3 regions of the Peribacillus sp. QJM3NY_7 genome follow, and region 2 is predicted to be linked to each of the others. Evidence: riboswitches for the same ligand, from Rfam matches in the RefSeq annotation. Region 2 holds a riboswitch; each other region holds the start of a gene.
The links. A riboswitch is a leader RNA that binds a small molecule or an ion and turns the genes downstream of it on or off. The one in region 2 is predicted to bind cyclic di-AMP.
Positions count from the first base shown of each region.

Region 1: linked by a shared signal. The riboswitch ahead of AC0VX1_RS04530 (APC family permease) and the one ahead of AC0VX1_RS23095 (TrkH family potassium uptake protein) in region 2 are both predicted to bind cyclic di-AMP.
Region 3: linked by a shared signal. The riboswitch ahead of AC0VX1_RS01410 (cation:dicarboxylate symporter family transporter) and the one ahead of AC0VX1_RS23095 (TrkH family potassium uptake protein) in region 2 are both predicted to bind cyclic di-AMP.

Region 1 is NZ_CM149663.1:950,680-955,056, reverse strand. It holds gene AC0VX1_RS04530 (APC family permease) at 432-2,258, opposite strand; cyclic di-AMP (ydaO/yuaA leader) riboswitch at 2,397-2,543, opposite strand; gene AC0VX1_RS04525 (GtrA family protein) at 2,895-3,350, opposite strand; gene AC0VX1_RS04520 (glycosyltransferase family 2 protein) at 3,310-4,332, opposite strand; gene AC0VX1_RS04515 (DUF6044 family protein) at 4,348-4,377, opposite strand, start outside.
Region 2 is NZ_CM149663.1:4,794,787-4,799,163, forward strand. It holds gene AC0VX1_RS23080 (ABC transporter ATP-binding protein) at 1-370, opposite strand, end outside; gene AC0VX1_RS23085 (TetR/AcrR family transcriptional regulator) at 489-1,088, shown strand; gene AC0VX1_RS23090 (hypothetical protein) at 1,499-1,690, opposite strand; cyclic di-AMP (ydaO/yuaA leader) riboswitch at 2,020-2,162, shown strand; gene AC0VX1_RS23095 (TrkH family potassium uptake protein) at 2,315-3,646, shown strand; gene AC0VX1_RS23100 (potassium channel family protein) at 3,670-4,326, shown strand.
Region 3 is NZ_CM149663.1:264,533-268,909, reverse strand. It holds gene AC0VX1_RS01410 (cation:dicarboxylate symporter family transporter) at 117-1,376, opposite strand; cyclic di-AMP (ydaO/yuaA leader) riboswitch at 1,548-1,695, opposite strand; gene AC0VX1_RS01405 (efflux RND transporter periplasmic adaptor subunit) at 1,895-3,160, opposite strand; gene AC0VX1_RS01400 (hypothetical protein) at 3,175-3,837, opposite strand; gene AC0VX1_RS01395 (YegS/Rv2252/BmrU family lipid kinase) at 3,966-4,377, opposite strand, start outside.

The DNA of each region.
Region 1 (4,377 bases), 1.7 Mb from region 2:
ATTATTTGAATTGACCCTTGGTAATTTTATGAAGTGTTTCCCCTAAAGTAGTGTTCAACACAAAAAGGGCTGCAGACTCAGCCCTTTTTAATGATACTGATTGATGCTAGCCACCATTTTGATGAGTTGCATGTCCATTTCCGAATCATCATCGACTTTGAAATAATGACTTTCCCAAACAGCCGTCGTTCGGATAATGAAGATGGGGAAAGTTTATATTAACATTAATTAAAACTTTAAAAGAGGAAGTATCCCCACATCTTACTGCAAATCCTTTTTATCGTGCGGGCTTCATAGTTACTGTAAATTAATGAGCTGGTAATGAATGTTCATACTCAATATCGGCAGCGTAAGTTACTGCTGACTTTTTTATAAAGATTAGAAAAAAAGCAAACCTTATGTAGGTCTGCTTCTTTTCTTAGATATGGAACTTACTTCTTTAAATGATATGGCACTGTCGCAACAACCACATTTCTTCTATAAAGCAAGTAGGCCTTAATCAGTAAACTTGATTGGTTATGAAGTATATTGTGCCAGCCCTTCTTCGGAATGAATTGGGGGATGATCACCGTAACTTTATAGTTGGATTCACTAGCCTTATGTTCTACTGTATCCACAAATTTAGTTAGTGGCTGAATGATACTTCTGTAATACGAATTCAGTGTAACGAGCCTTACATCCGGCTGCCATTTTTTCCATTTTTCTTCGAATTTCTTTTCATCTTCTCTTTCAAAAGCGACATAAACGGCAATGACCTGATGTGCAGATAGAGATTTTGCATAATTTAAAGAGTTCTCAACCACATGAGTTATACCCGCAACAGGTACAATGATGATATTTCCTTCGATTGGTAAGATCGGCTCACATGTTGTAATCCTTAGTTGGTCTCCAACTGCTTCATAATGCTTTCTAATTCGATGAAAAATTAAAATGATGATAGGTAAAAAAATCAAAACAGGCCAAACCTGAATAAATTTGGTTAAAAAGAATATCATCGTGACGATAAAGCTAATTATGGCACCAATTGAATTAATGGTTAATTTCATCATCCAGCCTTTTGGCTTTTCGCGAATCCATTTAACAATCATCCCGGTCTGGGATAACGTAAATGGGATGAATACACCAACCGCATAAAGCGGAATGAGATTTTCCGTATGTCCTTCAACTGCGACTATCAAGATGATGGATGCAAGTCCAAGTATGATAATTCCATTGGAATACCCTAAACGGTCCCCTCTTATCGTAAACGCCCTTGGTATGAATTTATCCTTCGCCAGATTTACCGCAAGCAAAGGGAAAGCCGAATATCCAGTATTTGCCGCAAGTATCAAGATCAATGCAGTTGTACCTTGAATGAAGAAATACATGAAATTCCGTCCAAAGATCTCTTCAGCAATCTGGGAGACGACCGTTACCTCTGCGCTAGGAACAATGCTTAAATAATAGGCTAAGTATACGATTCCCGAAAACAAAACAGCTAGTAAGGAACCCATCGCTATTAATGTTTTCGCAGCATTATTCGGTGCTGGATCTTTAAAGTTCGGGATTGCATTGGAAATCGCTTCGACTCCTGTCAATGCGGAGCTTCCTGATGCAAATGCTCTTAGCAGTATAAATAAACTGATGCCGGCTACCGGAGTACCGATTGACGCATGCAATTCCGGTGAGACTCCTCCTGTCAGAATCTTGTAAATCCCAACCCCAATCAAGATGAACAAGGCTAAAACGAATAGGTACACCGGATAGGCCAAGACAGATGCCGATTCCGTAACCCCCCTAAGGTTCAAGATAGTAAGTAGGATGACGAAAATAATGGCTATGAGGACATTATAATCATGCAGGCCGGGAAAAGCGGACGTGATGGCATCCGTACCAGCGGATACACTTACCGCGACAGTTAATATATAATCGACCAATAAGGATCCTCCAGCTATCAACCCTGGGTTGACACCTAAATTGTTTTTTGAAACCACATAGGCTCCCCCGCCATGTGGATAAGCGAAAATGATTTGTCTGTAGGACAAAATTAAAGCGGTTAACAGGATCAATACTCCAATCGCGATAGGGATTGAATACCAGAATGCCGCAGCACCGACCGTGATCAGGACAATCAATATTTGCTCCGGCCCATATGCAACCGAAGACAATGCATCTGAAGATAATATCGCCAACGCCTTTGTTTTGTTAAGCTTTTGTTCACCAAGTGCATTTGATTTTAAAGGTCTCCCGATCAAGAACCTCTTTATAGAAGATAACATCAAGAATTCACCACCATGTAATTTATAAGTTTATGTTTCCCAGCTGTCGCAAAAAAACGAGACGAAACACAAAAATGCCTACAAGTCATAGCTAAATAGACCTGTAGACATCAATTTTTTTTGTCTAACAAGCTCCACCTTCCTTCTCATATAACGCTTACGAGGTTAGCTGTCGGATTCGGACCTAAGAGTAGCCCTACCTTTTAAAGGATTCACCCCTTGGATTGTTAAAGACAATCCCAATAACGGGTCCCCCGCACCATAAGGTTTAAGCGATTTAGAAATATGAAACTGTTGATTATCATACTCCCGTGAAATGGAAAAGTAAATGAAAATTTTGCACAGAAATAGAATTATTATTTATAAGCGAGGTTTTATTCTTGACTTATATAACAAAAGTCATGCAAACACATGATTCGATGGTAGGAAAGGAGGAAAGTAAACGTCTGAAAGGAAGATATTCAAGAAGACAATGAACAAAAGATAGATTCCCCAAAAGGAAAAATGAAGTAACGTGATGGATTAAGTAAAACAGATCTGCCCCAGCTTGGATAGTCATAAAATCAGAATTTCGCTTTCCGATTCCATTTTTAATTCCCTTCCTTTCGGGGGCATTATTCCACTGATCTATGCTATTTAGTTCCTTCCTTCTTGAATTGGCCTCAAATTGCTTTTTTTAAAGACAAAGTATTTCTGGCCAAGATAGTTAAGCACTGTATAAAAGATTGTTCCTATCAGAACAGCCAAATTTTGTTGTATGGATAAATGAACGGTTCCTTCCAGTGATTCTGCAATGGCTTGGCCTATAGAATAAGCGGCGGAATAACAAATCAGGATGACGCAAAAGAAACGGGCAACTCCTCGCCGCCATTCTATATCGCTTTTAAAGGTAAAAGTCCTGTTCAAAAGAAAACTCGTCACAGCTCCCGTACCATTGCCGATAAAGGTGGAGATCCAGTAAGATAATTCAAGAGCATTCATGAGAAAAAGCATGATGGTAAGTCCAACCGCTGTATTGACTATTCCAACCAATAAAAAGCGGATAAAGGAGTTAGTTTGTTTTAGATAGTTTTTCAATACTGTTCCGTTCATTTTCTAATTGCTCCCGTTTTTTAAAATCGAGCGGATTAAATAGATCAAGATCAACAATATATTTAGGCCGGCGTTTGGATTCATTATAGATTTTTCCGATATACTCCCCAATCAACCCTACAGCAATCAACTGTAGTCCACCGATCAACCATATGGAGGTGATCAATGAGGTCCAGCCAGTTTCGGTCTGCCCATAAAATTTCAACCATAAAAAGTAAGACCCAAAGAGTAAGCTAATGAAAAAGGAAAGACATCCTATCCATAATACAAGCCGGATCGGTGTAACTGAAAAGGAAGTAATGCCATCAAGTGCAAAAGCAACCATCTTCTTAAATGGATATTTCGTTTCCCCGGCCAATCTTTCTTTACGGTCATAATAAACAGAGTCCGTCTTAAACCCAATGAGCGGTACAATCCCCCGTAAAAAAAGATTCGTTTCATCAAAGCGTTCCAACTCCATGATCGCCCTTTTGCTCATTAGCCGGAAATCGGCATGATTATAGACAAGGTTAACCCCCATCTTGTTCATCAATTTATAAAAACCTGTTGCAGATGTTCGTTTAAAGAATGAATCAAGGTCCCTTTTCTGGCGGACACCATATACGATTTCACATCCTTCATTGAATTTACGAATGAATTCCGGGATGACTTGAATATCATCCTGTAAATCTGCATCAATGGAAATCACACAATCTGAGGCTTCCTTGGCTGTAAACAACCCAGCCAGAAGTGCATTTTGATGTCCAGCATTCCGGGAAAGCTTTAGCCCGCGAACATATTCATTATTAATCGTTTCTTTGTAAATGATCCTCCAAGTTTGATCCTTGCTCCCATCATCGACAAACAAAATTTTACTTTGACCGGAAACAACGTTTTCATCGACCAACCCCCTCATCAATCCACAAAGCTGCGAAATGGTTTCCTGCAAAACGCTTTCTTCGTTATAACAAGGTACAACAATCGTTACAATCGGTGAATTCATTCTATTCCCCCCTTTTCACATGACTCTGTATAAATGAATTTTCCA
Region 2 (4,377 bases):
TCAGCTGTACGATTTCAGCTGCATATTGAATGCGTTCCCTTCGTTCCTTTTTCGAAAAACGGTATAGCTTCGCAAAAAATTCGAGGTTTTCAGCTCCCGTCAATTCTGTATATAAAGCATCGGACTGTGCCATATAGCCGACATCCATTAACAGGGCTTCATTTGGCACTTCATGATCCAGAACCGTGACTTTACCCGTATCGGGTTTAATCAATCCGACAATCATTTTAATCAAGGTCGTCTTTCCGCATCCGGATGGACCTAGCAAACCAAAAATTCCGCTTTTTTCAATATCCAGGCTCATTGGCTGAATGACCTTCTTCTGCTTGAAACCCTTAGCAATTCCATCAATGGAAATCGCCTTTTTCATTGCACACACATCCTCCCTCTTTAATTAACACGGTGTTGAGTGTATCATCATTCTAAGGTAGCATTCGGTCTAATACAATCAACACATTTGGAAAAATGTTTAGTGAAGGAGACATTCCATGGCATCGATTCATGAGGATATGGTACAAAAGACGAAAAAACAGATACAACATCATTTTATTGCACTTATCGAAGCAGAGGGGTTCTCACATGTATCCGTGAAGAAAATTGCAGAGCGCGCCAATATTAATCGGGGCACATTCTATTTGCACTACACAGATAAATATGAATTGATGGATCACTTACAGCAGGAATTGTTACATGAACTTCAAACCCGCATTACTGCCATTTTGCCTAAAGAGGCTTTTTTGGCTCTTAATCAACAGCAACTTTATCCGCCTTTCATAGCGATTTTTCAATTCATCAGTGAACATGCTCACGCATTAAGGGCCATTCTTGGTGATCAGGGAGACCCTTCTTTTGCGAAAAAAATAAAACGGGTTTTCGGTGAAGTACTGTTGGAGCGTTTGATCAGCCTGCATCCTGCAGCTAAAGATGAAGCATTCCGCATGTATATGCACGCCTTCCTGACATCGGCGATTTTAGGGGTGATTACTGAGTGGCTGGAGAACTGTGAGGAACAAACGGCGGAAGAAATGGCGAAAATCCATTTTCAAATCTTGAACTTCATCAGCCAATTGCGCACATTCATCCAATGAACGATTTTAGTTGGAGATACCTATTCCACACAAAAGAATGGAAGGGTATTTCCAGGATACTAATGCATTTCTTAATGTCATCGCTTCTCCCCCTTTGACCGTACAATAAAAAACCCCGTCCCCAAGGAACGCGACCAATTTGCGATGCCCCCCATACATACCCAACAATCCTCGATTGCTCTCGGAAAGTGGTCATTTCATTTCATTTTACTTTTCTCTTCTCTACGTCCACATTATTAATTACTAAATTTTAACATTAATAGTTCGATACTGTAAATAACGCAAAAAAACTCATTAAATATAATGAGTTTAAAAGCAAAACAAGATATGGATTTTTCGCTCACCGTTCCTGGATAGAACACAGGGATTACAATAATTGAATACCGCTATGAATGTTGGAATCAGTTGATTTACCTTGGGGAAAACAGTTTTAAAAACGGATTCTTTTTCTTATCCGTTATCCTTAATTCATTCATGATGATTTGATCCTCATGATCGGCTATCCATTTCCTTAGTGCATCTTTATCCTGGCATTGTGTTAAATATGTTTGGCCACCCTTGCCTGTAGCATTGATAACATATCTATTGAACGTCTTCTCCATAATTGCCCGCCTTTTTAATAAAATGTATTGAATTTAACTAATAATGTACTGCTTTTTTCTTTATCTTTTACAAAAGAAATATAATATATCTATTACAAATTTTGATTGGCAATAGCATGTTCTGCTTGAAATTATTGAATAAAGTACATCGATGCCGGTTATCATAATTGGATTAATCGAACCTATCATAATGTGCTAACTAATATTTGTCAATACGTTTTTTTAATGTAAATAAAACGTAAATTTTCAGTTTTGTTAAAGAAATATATTTTTCCGATTTAGGGGTTTACAACTGCTAAATGATGGGAGTAGAATACGTTTATCAATTTAATGCATTTCGGCCAAAACTCATGGTAAATGAGTACGGAGGACCCAATCATTTGGGGTTAATTCTGCCTTGCAGAAGGGATGAGATCAGCTCTTTCGCCATCCTACCCGTCAGCTAACTTCGTCGGCTAAAGCGAAGGAGGTCATAAGACCGCCTATTTCGGGAGCTTTTTTTGCACGCTTTTTGTGGCAATACAGCTATTCGATGTTTTCGCAGGTCTTTTTATTATGCTTTTAAAAAGATTCGAAAAGCAGATTGTTGATTAAAAGTCATACAGTAGGGATGATCATTTGAGAATGACAAAAAATTTATTGGATCCGCCAAAAATACTTGTACTCGGCTTTGCCATCCTGATACTTATCGGGGCCTATTTATTGACCCTGCCGGTTTCCACAGAAAATGGCCATGGTCTTTCTTTTCTGGATGCTTTATTCACCTCGACTTCCGCTACATGTGTAACAGGGCTGGTCGTAGTGGACACGGGATCGACCTTCACCACTTTTGGTGAGTTGGTCATCTTAACACTGATTCAGATAGGCGGCTTAGGGTTCATGTCATTTGCGACGTTTTTCTTTTTCCTTCTAGGCAAAAAGATTTCCTTAAAAGGCAGGTTACTCTTGCAGGAGTCCTTAAATAATCTATCCATGGCGGGTGTAGTCAGATTAGTGAAACGGCTTTTAATTTTCACGGCCATCATTGAGGGTGTGGGTGCCCTTATCTTATCGATTCGCTTTTCTTTTGACATGCCAACCGGCAAAGCGATCTATTACGGGGTTTTTCATTCCGTCTCGAATTTCAATAATGCCGGCTTTGATTTAATGGGGGAATTCAGGAGTTTGACCCCATATGCATCGGATCCATTCGTAACCCTTACCGTCGCCTTCCTCATCACGGTTGGCGGGATAGGCTTTATCGTGATGAATGAACTATACGAATATCGGAATGCACATCGTTTATCCGTACATACGAAGATCGTTCTGACGACTAGCGTGACCCTTACGATTGCCGGCGCGATTTTAATCTTTTTATTCGAATACGGCAATGCCAAGACATTGCAGCCTTTATCTTTCATGGGTAAAATGCTGTCGTCCTTATTTCAATCGGTATCACCAAGGACGGCAGGCTCCAACACGCTGAATATCCCTGATTTAACACAGCCTGCATTACTGCTCATCATTTTCTTGATGTTCGTTGGGGCATCACCCGGATCGACTGGCGGCGGGATTAAAACGACGACATTGGCCACGCTTGTAGGAACGGTTTGGTCACAGATCAAAGGTAAGGGTGATGTGGTCTTGTTCCGTCACCGCATCGTGAGTGAAACGATCTTTAAAGCATTATCCGTTACGTTCATTGGTGTATTCATGGTTTCCATCATCTCCATTCTGCTGACCATCACTGAAAGCGGAACTGATTTCTTGATGATTTTGTTCGAAGCCACTTCAGCATTCGCCACCGTGGGACTTTCAATGGGTTTGACCCCGGAATTATCACCGGTTGGCCGGATGCTCATCATTTTCACGATGTTTGCAGGCCGTGTCGGTCCTTTGACTTTGGCCTTTGCTATCGCCATGAGGCGCAAGCCAGATCCGTTCCGACGTCCAAAAGGGAAAATCATGATTGGTTAATAATGAATGAAGGAGTGTAAAAGATGGGAAAACGACAATACGCCGTGATAGGTTTAGGCAGATTCGGAACCAGTGTGGCCCATAGATTATATACGGCAGGCCAAGAGGTCTTGGGTATTGATGTGAACGAGGAAAGAGTCGAAAATGCGGAACTGAACGTTACCCATGCCGTCATGGCGGATACGACCGAAGAAGAGACATTGAAAGCAATCGGAATCCGTAATTTCGATTGTGTCATCGTAGCCATCGGAAATGACATGCAATCGAGCATTTTAACTACCTTGCTTTTAAAAGAGCTTGGGATCAAAAAAGTCATTGCCAAAGCACTTAATAAAAATCACGGTCAGGTGCTCACAAAAGTCGGTGCCGACTGGGTCATCTATCCTGAGAGGGATATGGGGGAACGGGTCGCGAACCAGCTCCTTTCCCCTAACATGCTGAACTATATCGAGCTTTCTAAAGAATACAATATCGAGGAAATCATCCTCCCCATGAGCATGAAGGGAAAAAGCCTCAGGGAGCTTGATTTACGGGCAAAATATAATATCAGCGTCATTGCCATCGTGAGTAATGGAGAAATCATCATAGCACCGTCACCGGATCAGGATATCCATGAAAAAGATATGCTTTTAGTGGTTGGCAATAAAGAAGATCTAGCCGTCTTTGCCAATATTGAATAAAATCCGGCAGGTTCCGGCTCTTGCTCCTTTTGAAGGCTAATACATACGAGA
Region 3 (4,377 bases), 1.0 Mb from region 2:
TGAAGTGCTTGAGTATCTGAAGGAAGCAGAGTTTACAGTCAACTAGAAAAATTAAGGAAGCGCTTTTTCATTCAATAAAAAAATCCAGAGTGACATTTCACTCTGGATTTTTTATATTAAGAAACTTGCTCTAACTCTTTTTTGGAAGGAGGGTTGAATTGACCTTCCCATTTAGAGATGACGATTGCCGCAAGTGAATTACCGATAACGTTTACCACTGTACGTCCCATATCAAGAATACGGTCGATACCGGCAATAAATGCTAGACCTTCAATAGGAATACCGACAGTTCCCAATGTCGCTAAAAGAACTACGAAAGATACACCCGGTACACCCGCAATTCCCTTGGACGTGATCATTAACACTAGCATCAGCGTAATTTGCTCATACGCGCTTAAATCGATTCCGTACATTTGAGCGATGAAGATAGCTGCTAACGCTTGGTATAATGTAGAACCATCAAGGTTAAAGGAGTATCCAGTCGGAATAACAAATGTAGCAATATGTTTTGGACATCCCGCTTTCTCCATTTTTTCCATGAGTTTCGGAAGAACCGCTTCTGAACTTGCAGTAGAGAAAGCAAGAATCAATTCTTCTTTTAGAAGTTTAATCAGCGTAAAGATATTGAATCCGACAAATTTCGCAATAAGACCAAGAATGACTATTACAAAGAAAATCATTGTTCCGTATACAGAAAGCGCTAACTTCCCTAGCGGAATTAAAGATTCCAAACCGAACTTGGAGATCGTCACACCGATTAGTGCAAATACACCGATAGGAGCGAATTTCATGACCATGTTTGTTAGGTAGAACATTCCTTCAGCTGTACCTTGGAAGAAGCGGAATACTGGTTTACCCTTTTCACCGATGGCTGCAATACTAAGCCCAAACAACACGGAGAAGAAAATGATCGCTAGCATATCGCCTTGTACCATAGCTTGAACTGGATTGGATGGTACAATGTGAACGAGTGTATCTACAAACGATTCATGCTGCTTAGTTTCTGCTGTATCCACATATGTGGAAATATCAGTTTGTTCCAGCTTATCCATATTCACACCAGCACCAGGCTGGATGATATTCGCTGAAATTAAACCAACAGCAATCGCTATCATAGTTACCACTACAAAGTATGATAATGATTTAGCACCTAGCTTACCTACCGCTTTCAAATCGCCTACACCAGCAACTGCAACGATAAGGCTTGAAACGATGATCGGCACTACAATCATTTTAATCATTCGTAGGAAAATGTCTCCGAATGGCTGTAAAAAGTTTTGGGCCGTCTCATTACCATAAAAAATGGCACCAACGATAATCCCTAAAATTAAACCAATGAAAATTTGGCTAGCTAAACTTAATTTGAATTTCTTCATTTACTTTCCTCACCTTCCATAAAGTCTTTGATGCAAAAACATTTTTGTCTCGGTAAGGGAAACAAGATACTAATAAAAGAAAGTAATTTTTCTTTTTTGAAAAACTCTGTCTTTACGCCGAAAAAAAAGACACTTCATGTGTCGATTTCTTATAGGCGTGAATATTCACACATGTTCCCTTGAAGACGCTGACGAGGTTAGCTGTCGGGTTAGGATTGGAAACACAAAAAGCCCTTTCATTTCTGAATTCACCCCTAGCGGATAAAATCCACAAAAATGGGTCCCCCGTTCTTGGAATAAGATTAAGCGAGTTAACTTATAATAAAATATTATACTAAAAATGATAATCTGTAAATATTTATTCGCATCCGTTCTAGAAAAAGGTCTTTAAATATGTCTGAATATTCTGTATTATTAGCTATTCTATCTATAATTACTCTTCCTGATTTTTAATCAAATAAGTTATATTGATATAATTAATAAATAATTTGACATCACCTCTCTTGTTGAAGGAATGGTTATTTTTCCAAAATGCCAAGTAACAGGTATCTTACTTTTTCCCTAGAGGTGAATTTTTTATAAGTTGCAACTTTCACTTTTTCAAATTGAATCGGAGTAATAAAATCAGAATGGTTCTTCACGGCCACATTCGGCTTCAGCAGGATGACGTCACCTACCGACGGTCCCTTTATGATTTCCTGCTTTCCTTCAGCCTTAAGACCTTTTGTAATGTAATGTTTATCCACATGGCCTTTATTCGTCAACTTGTAAATATAAGGATGCTTTTGGTATTGTACCGCCTCTATCGGTATGGAGGGTACACCGGCTTTCTCATTGGTTATTACAGTAAGATTCACTTTCGATCCCACCAACAGAGGTTCCGTTTCCGTTTCTTCGCCTTCCGGTTCGATTAAAGCCTGAAATGGAAATCTGTTATCTTTTTTTAATGATGGCTCTTCAGCGGGATAGGAATGGATACGGCCTATCGTCCCTTTCAATGCCTTTTTTGAATCAGAGGAACTTGCTTTTATAGTCATGCCCACTTCAGCCTTTTTCATTTCCTCCCCGGAGAAATACCCTTCAATTGCCATATTTGTCGAAACGATGGATATAATGGGATTATCAAGGTTTTTATTGATTTTTTTAACGACACCATCAGCCTCGCTCGTCGTCACAATTGCACTGGACTGCTCCTCAATCGAACTTAATTGAACGTCAAGCATTTTCACTTTTTCATCCAACCTGTTTTTTTCTAGTTCCTGCTTGTACATTTCTTGCTCAATGTTACTTTTAATAAGGTCTGAAGTGCTTGTCGTTATATCAATATTCAAGTTTTTTTCCACCGATTCATCAATTGCCGCTTCAGGTTCACTGTTCACGGTCCCCTGATAAGACCTCAATTCCCCTATGTATTCCTCAATCCCTGCCCTTTCCCCCTCAGCTGCCGTTTTCTCCGCTTCCAAACTCACTTTAAGCGCATCAAGTTCGGTCGCCTTATACTCAAACAACGAGGAGCCAGCCGTAATCGAATCGCCTTCTTTTACAAGGAATTTCTTAAAATCATTTTTCTTGGCATCAAAATAGATATCATACTCTTCTACTGGTTTAATTACCCCATTTGTTTGAATAGTATCCGTAATTGTATCTTTTTTTACCTTAGTCCAGTTTTCAACGAAAACCGTCCGTTCCACTTTGCTTTCCTTTTTTTCAATAAGGTATAAGTTAACGGTTATTAACACTATCGACGCAACGGAGACCGCCGCTATTTTCCAGTTACCGCTCATTCATTTCACCCGCTTTATACAAATACGCCTACTTGGATGTATCCTAAAAAGGCTTTAACAAACCATGTGGCCAAATAGAATAGAACAATCATTAAAAGGACCAAATAATTATTACGTTCTGTAAATTCCTTTAAATAAAAATATTGCAGAGCAATAATGAGAAATTGAAAAATGGTAATTTCACTGAAAAAGTGAATGAAATAATCGCTTCTGAGAAAATACTGACTGATGATCCCCAAAGAAAAAGGATTGGCATCGCTGCCTATATCCATTAAAACGAATAAGGGAATCAATAATATTTTTTCCACTAATTGCAGGCCAAAAAGAATCATTTGAACGATAACTAATTTTATATAGGGGATATCAGTAACGATCCAAAAGAATAGAGCTGCTAAAAATATGTATATGGAAGGGTGGATTATTCCTGTTATTATATTGCCGCTCAAAATCAGCAACTTTGCTGCTTCAAATTCATTGGCGCTCATCTTCGTGATTTCTTTGGAAAATGATTCTGAACCAATCCCAAAATATCCCCCAACGGCGAATACTATAAGACTAAGAAAATATATAAATATTAATTTCAATCCAAACTTTGTGACTGCCTCTGCACTTTGCAGCTGATAACGACTCCGATAAGGCTGTAAAATGCCCTTTAACAATCCGACCTGGTACACCATAATTGGTCCTCCTGCAAAAAATGATATATCATCATACATTTTATCCTATTTTGGAAACAATTGCAGAAATAAGGAATGAATATACAAAAAAAACACATAAGCCTTTCCTTTTAAATAGAATCCCCATACTAATTTGGTTTTAATACCGACAAATGGTGGGCAAGGACTTTAATGCGTGAAGGAGTTTGCCTATAGTTCTCTCCATCCATATCCACATCAAGCGGCCTCTTGGATTCAATAGTCAAGGTACCAGCTTGTAAATAAGTCACCCCAGAGTCAGAACTCATATTTTGAGTCCATGAACGTTTCATCGCTATTATTTCTAAAAATGCACCAAGGTTTGCATTTTCCAAGATGGCAACGCCAAAGAGCCCATCGTCTGGTCTAATCATGGGAAAGGGCAATAAATTAGTGCCGATAAAACAACCATTCAAGACCAAAATCATAACTGCTTCCCCTTCAATGAAATTCCCATCATATTCCACTTTATAGGGAAAGGGAGCATTCTCACCAATCGTCCTTACAGCGCTTAATAAATAT